Magnetococcus sp. PR-3: one gene and its partner. The protein of the gene in region 1 interacts with the protein of each later gene in a pairwise test. Links are inferred from orthologs where the notes say so. Each region holds a gene or a part of one and is shown on either strand. Other genes may lie near its edges. The genes, in order: secG and secA.

Evidence for each region.
Region 2: the proteins of secG (region 1) and secA interact in binary tests that used the Escherichia coli proteins (3 or more experiments, as listed by UniProt). The link is inferred for Magnetococcus sp. PR-3 from one-to-one orthologs.

Annotation. Positions count from the first base shown.
Region 1 is NZ_JBAHUQ010000008.1:3,568-6,733, forward strand. What follows is about bases 1-2,846. They hold secG (preprotein translocase subunit SecG), read right to left. Parts: upstream 1,684-2,846; coding sequence 1,318-1,683; downstream 1-1,317. Other genes in these bases: V5T57_RS20875 (hypothetical protein), read right to left, coding at 105-362; V5T57_RS20880 (IS630 transposase-related protein), read right to left, coding at 653-871; tpiA (triose-phosphate isomerase), read right to left, coding at 1,769-2,536. In the rest of the region: V5T57_RS06485 (phosphoglycerate kinase), read right to left, coding at 2,902-3,166. UniProt on the Escherichia coli protein: Subunit of the protein translocation channel SecYEG. Overexpression of some hybrid proteins has been thought to jam the protein secretion apparatus resulting in cell death; while this may be true it also results in FtsH-mediated degradation of SecY.
Region 2 is NZ_JBAHUQ010000005.1:148,762-152,359, reverse strand. The notes cover bases 110-3,387. They hold secA (preprotein translocase subunit SecA), read right to left. Parts: upstream 3,019-3,387; coding sequence 310-3,018; downstream 110-309. Other genes in these bases: V5T57_RS05590 (SPOR domain-containing protein), read right to left, coding at 3,262-3,387; V5T57_RS05600 (glycosyltransferase), read right to left, coding at 110-167. Outside these bases: more of V5T57_RS05600, read right to left, coding at 1-109; more of V5T57_RS05590, read right to left, coding at 3,388-3,598. UniProt on the Escherichia coli protein: Required for protein export, interacts with the SecYEG preprotein conducting channel.

The DNA of each region.
Region 1 (3,166 bases):
CTGCTTTCCCTTTTTCTTTTCTTACTATAGTCACCGCAAACCATAGCTAGACATCATGAATGGCTCTAACATTGGTGGTGGCACAGTGAACTCTCTACGTTTTTTCAAGAGTGCGAATGTTTGCTCAATAGGGTTGAGATCTGGGCTGTACGGGGAGAGCGGGAGGCGTACATGACCTTCTCTTGCCAGTATTTCACTGTCATACACCATTTATTGTGGAAACTAGCCTTATCCATAACGATTACACTGGGCTCTTTCAATTGAGGCCATAGCATCTTTTTAATCCATACCTCAACCAACGGAGCATGACACGAACCCTCAAAGATCATGGGCGTTAACCACCCATTACCGCGTTGGGCCATGATCAAGTTGGTTCATTTACACTTACCCCCCGCAAAGTCACCATAGACCTTCTTACCCTTTGGTGCCCACGCATGACGGCGAATCACCTCTTCTTCAAATCCGCTTTCATAAAAATAGACTATACTTTCATGACCACACTTCTCCCAGTGATGATACAGATCAGCCCAATAGTACGCTCTTTTTCTGTATATCTCTCAGTGAAGCACTTCGTTTTTTTACTGGTCCCAAGCTTCCTTAGCGCAGCACTAATGGTGGTGTCACAAATCCCGAAATGAACGGCGCGCTCTCTTCACAAAGCATCTGGATAGGCTTTGACATGCTCTAGCAAGGCTGCCTTGTTTAACTTTTGCTCGCTTGGAACGCGTGGGGTTGGTTCTAGGCTGTCTCGTGACAACCAGTTGTAAATCGTCGCTCGACTTACTTGAAAAATCCGGGCAGCCTCGGCCTTCTTACCTCCAGATTCCACAAAGTCGATTACTCGTTGGCGTAGTTCTATGTCATAGCTCATAATCGATAATCATGCACTGTCGAACTTTGATTTTCGATAGCTATAGCTTACGATCTTTGGTGTCTCTCATTTGTTAAGCCTAACTTAACAAGATCAGCTTTACTTTAAATTATTCTTACCTGCTAAAAACACAACCAACCGTCAATACAAGTATAGTTTCCCCCCCCTACCCCATGATGGATACACCAAGGCTCACACCCAATCAGGGCAGGCAGATAATTGCTTGCTCTGGTTTGCACCGCAAAAAAAGAGATCATCTTCCGTGCAGGTATTTTATTACTGCTTGGCGATCGATGGAATAATGCTTTAACGGCCACGTGGATTACGGCCAACTTGAAGGGGAAAAGGCTCACAAGCAATAAAAAGGGGCTTATTTCTCATAACAGAGAAACAAGCCCCTTTGATCAAACAATATGTCTGCAGCAGGACGGAACAAAAAGTCCTGATTACTGAACAGGGATAGGCTTCGCACTACCACTGGTTTCAGGTTTGGCTTCTTTTGGAACAATCGGCGCAACAGGTGCTTGCTGCTCTTGAGCAGCCGGAGCTTTAACCCCTTCCATCACAGAGGAAGATCCACCATCTGAGGTGGTGATGAAGGCCAGAGTCAGGCTGGTAAGCATAAATACCGTACCCACACCTGCGGTAAACTTACCCATAAAGCTTCCGCCGCCAGAGGCTCCAAAAACACTCTGAGAAGAGCCACCACCAAAAGCAGCGCCCATATCGGTACCGCTGCCTTTTTGCAGCAACACAACACCGATCAGGATAAAGCAGGCCATCACATGGAGTACAGTAATCAGCAGGGTCATGGTAGGTCGGGCTCCAAAAGCAAGACAGCGAAAGAGGTCACCCACTCCGCTGCCAAATCTGTTCATTCGGCAACTAAGCCGCGTATTATGCCGTTAAACCATCAATGATGGCAAGGAAATCATTCGCTTTTAATGCAGCACCACCAATTAACCCGCCATCAACATCTGCTTGTCCTAACAATTCCTTAGCGTTACCGGGCTTCATGGAGCCGCCATAAAGAATACGAACATGGTCAGATACATTGGCACCCAGCTCTTTAGCCAACAATTCACGGATAAAGGCATGTGCGGCTTGGGCCTGCTCTGTGGTTGCCACTTTACCGGTACCAATGGCCCATACAGGCTCATAGGCTACGACCAACTGCTGCTGCTGTTCTTGCTCCGCAGGCAGACTTGGCAAACAGGCAAGAATCTGTTTTTGCAGAACCTGCATGGTTTGCTCGGCTTCACGCTCCTCTAAGGTTTCCCCCACACATAAAATGGGCGTTAAACCATCGCGGTAGGCTGAGGCCACCTTCTCTGCCACTAAGGCATCGGTTTCACCAAATAGGGTTCGACGCTCAGAGTGCCCTAAAATCACATAGCTACACCCGACATCTTTGAGCATTTCACCAGAGATTTCCCCAGTAAAAGCCCCGCTGGTGGCCACCGCCATATTCTGCGCACCCAGATCAACACCTGAGCCAGTGACAACCTCTGACACCGCACTAAGTACAGTGAAGGTTGGACAGACCAGAACATCACATGCTGGCTTACGTGCAGCAACACCATCCCTGACATCACCTGAAAGGGTTTTCGCTACATCGGTTATACCATTGAGTTTCCAGTTGCCTGCAATCAGAGGTCGCCGCATTGTGTCTACTCCACGCATGGATAAGAGGTTTTTTAGAGATAACAGTGTTAAATCAAACTAAAAGATAAGCCCACTCACGTTCTACGATCACAGAGCTCATATTCACATCAAAACATGGAGTGTGACACTTTGCTGTGAATGGATGATGACAACAAAGGCACACCATCATTAAAACAGCAAACCTATTCCCATTCTCCTAAAGAACCTCTCCAGCACGACTTGGAATAACGCCAAGTCAGGGTTCCTTTAGACAGAACCCCATCAAATAGAGTCCCTGTTCTGACCTAAAAGCTCCAGGAGGTCGGAACATAAAACATGCAAAACAAACGGAGCAGGGTCAACAGACCCCCGCCCCGCTTTAAACCCTATTTATCATCCAGAGAGACAATACCAGGAAGCTGTTTACCTTCCATCAGCTCCAAAGAAGCACCACCACCTGTGGAAATATAAGAAAGTTGCTCAGCAATACCCGCTTGCTTCACAGCGGCAGCGGTATCTCCACCACCGATGACGGACAAACAATCACTCTGCGCCAGAATATTCCCAATATGGTTGGTACCACTGGCAAAGGCTTCCATTTCAAAGACCCCCATAGGCCCGTTCCAAGCAACGGTTTTAACCCCTTCAAGC
Region 2 (3,598 bases), on another replicon or contig:
AGCTGGGCATCACTCGTTTGCGCATAACTGCGTGTATGCGCGGAAAGCACAATAGGGTCCCACTGGTAGTCCGGCAGATATCGGCAAAATTTCAGGGCACGTTGCGTACCGCTATAGCCCATGGCCGGGGGGAAGTGGAAGGCGACCATCAAAACGCGTTTACGCATGTATGAGCCCTCCTTTGTAGAAGCCACAAAACCGATATACCAACGAAGGGCAGACTGGGCTTACAGGGTAGCAAAACCACCCTGTAAGCCACAGACAGCCAGACACACCCGCTGGGTAAGAGCACCTAGTTCAAGCGATCTCTTAGCTTAACTTACCACAGCACTGCTTATATTTTTTACCACTGCCGCAGGGGCAGGGTTGATTACGCCCAATCTTCTCACCCTCTCGCTTAAAGGGTGTTTGGGGCATACCCTCGGCTGGGGCTTCACCCCCACCCTCACCGGCCCAAGCACCACTCTCGGGATGATCCATATTCATCTGCTGTTCACGGGCTGCCGCCAGCTCAGCTTCATGGGCCGCAACATCTTCCTGTTGCTGCACCTCAACCTTGCTTAGGAACTCCAACGCTTCCTGACGGATACGCTCCAGCAACATATGGAACAGCTCAAAGGCTTCGCGCTTATATTCATTGAGCGGATCTTTCTGCGCATACCCCCGCAGATGAATACCCTCTTTCAGATGATCCATGTTCAACAAGTGCTCTTTCCACAAAGCATCAAGCACCTGCAACATGATTGATTTTTCTAGATAGCGCATCAGGGGAGGGCCAAGACGCTCTTCACGGGCAGCCGAATACTCTTTGACGGCCTCCCACGCACGCTCTTTGGCGACCTGATTGGTCACCCCTTCTTCGTTTTTCCAAGGTTCGGCATCTAGATCCAGATTAAACTGGTGGATCATCGCCTCTTTAAAGGCTTTGGCATCCCACTCTTCTGGATAGATCTCCTCGGAGAGGTGAACATTGACCGTCTCTTCAACCAGCTCCTGGCGGATTTCATCGATGTAGTCACGAATCTCTTCGTTCTCCATCAACTCCTTACGCTGATCATAGATCACCTTACGCTGCTCATTCATCACATCATCAAACTTGAGCAGGTTTTTACGAATATCGAAGTTACGCCCTTCGACCTTCTTCTGAGCGGACTCCACAGCTTTATTGATCCAGGGGTGCACAATGGCTTCCCCATCCTGCAGGCCCAGCTTTTTCAACATGCCATCCATGCGCTCAGAACCAAAGATACGCATGAGGTCATCTTGCAAGGAGAGGTAGAAACAACTGGAACCGGGATCACCCTGACGACCGGAACGTCCACGCAGCTGGTTATCAATACGGCGGGATTCATGCCGCTCGGTGCCGATAATGTGTAGCCCCCCCGCCTCTAACACACGGGCTTTGGCCTCTTCACACTCTGCACGAATTTTGGCTTCCAGTTCCGCTTTTTTATCCTCGGGTGTATCGGCGGTGATCTCATTTTTGATCCGCATATCCACATTACCACCCAACTGGATATCGGTACCCCGACCCGCCATGTTGGTTGCAATGGTAACCGCCCCCAAACGCCCAGCCTGTGAAACGATCTCAGCTTCACGCTCATGGTGTTTGGCGTTGAGAATTTCATGAGGAATTTTAAGCTTCTTCAAGAAGTGGGAGACCATCTCTGACTTCTCAATGGAAACCGTACCCACCAGCACAGGCTGACCTTTATCGTGGGCGATTTTGATATCATCCGCCACAGCCTTGAGCTTCTCTTCCAAGGAGCGGAATACCATGTCATCCCGGTCTTCCCGAACCATATCTTTATTGGTGGGAATGATCACCACTTCCAGCTCATAGATGGATTGGAACTCAGCCGCTTCGGTATCGGCCGTACCTGTCATACCGGCCAGCTTGTTATAGAGACGGAACAGGTTCTGGAAGGTAATGGAGGCTAAGGTCTGGGATTCATTTTGAATCACCACCTGCTCTTTGGCTTCCAGGGCTTGGTGCAGACCATCTGAGAAACGACGGCCCGGCATCATACGTCCTGTAAACTCATCAATGATAATGACCTGACCATCTTTAACGATGTAATCCCGGTCATTCTCAAACATGGCGTGGGCTTTTAGCGCCTGATTGACATGGTGAACCATCTCAATATTGTGCAGATCATACAGATCGCCATCCCCAATCAGGTCAGCGCTGCGCATGAGCTCTTCAATTTTTTCATTACCCTCTTCGGTAAAGGTCACCGCACGCTGTTTTTCATCCAGCGAGTAATGAACCTCATTCTCCAAAGAGGGGATCAAGCGATCCACTTTATAGTACTTATCGGTATTGTCTTCGGTGGGACCGGAGATGATGAGCGGTGTTCTGGCTTCATCCACCAAAATAGAGTCAACCTCATCAACGATGGCAAAGTTCAGGGGACGCTGAACCATCTCCTCAAGGGAGAACTTCATATTATCCCGTAGGTAGTCAAAGCCAAACTCGTTGTTGGTACCGTAGGTAATATCCGCCTTATAGGCATCCTGACGGGCTTCATCCTCAATACCGTGGACAATAACCCCCACAGTCATACCCAGGAAGGTATAGAGCTTCCCCATCCACTCGGCATCACGACTGGCCAGATAGTCGTTTACCGTAACCAAATGGGCCCCTTTACCACTGAGGGCATTGAGGTAGAGCGGCAAGGTTGCGACCAGGGTTTTACCTTCACCGGTCTTCATCTCAGAAATTTTACCCTGGTGCAGAACAATGCCACCAATCAGCTGCATATCGTAATGGCGCATACCCAGGGCGCGTTTGCCCCCTTCACGCACCACAGCAAAGGCCTCCGGCAACAGTTCATCCAGTGTCTCGCCTTTTTCCAGGCGAGCCTTGAACTCATAGGTCTTTCCGGTTAGTTCCGAATCGGAAAGCGCCTCATACTCCTTTTCCAGGCCATTAATGCGGTCCACCAGCGGTTGCAAGGTGCGCAGATAGCGGTCATTACGGGAGCCAAACAGTTTACGGGCAATGGCGGAGAACATCAGTCGTCTCTTTATCTCTTAAAAGGGGTGCGGCGAACCAACATCCATCAAACAGCTCAAACCGCGTGTGTGAAGAGAAATCTTATAGCACGTACCGCCCCTTGGACACAATCGAAGCCGCTTAAAAGCAGCCTAAACAGATCCAATGGATGTATTTTAAGGCGGTCGTACAAAAAAAGAAAAAGGTGCCCCTTAAGCAAGGGCACCTTTTTTTGTGGCTGGCAAAAGTGTGTAGAGACCTGGTCACTCCTTGACCAATTTGGTCTCCACCCCCTCTTTTGTCAAAACACGGGCGGCCCAACTTGCTTCCGCTCGGTAGGGAAAAGGCCCGGCACGAACACGGGTAAAGTTGGTCCCTTTAACCTGTAAAGGTAAGCTACGAACCGGTATACCCATCTGCTCAACTTTACGCTTTAACCGATCTGCGTTGAGCATGTGGGCATAACTCCCCAGTTCCACATAGTACAGATCCCCATTGGTAATCGAGGGGCTCTGCTCCACATGCACTGGTTTGGTTTGAACAACCGGACGTTGCGTGGGTACTGGCTGTTTCATCACAGGTGGCGCTACCGGTGCTGTA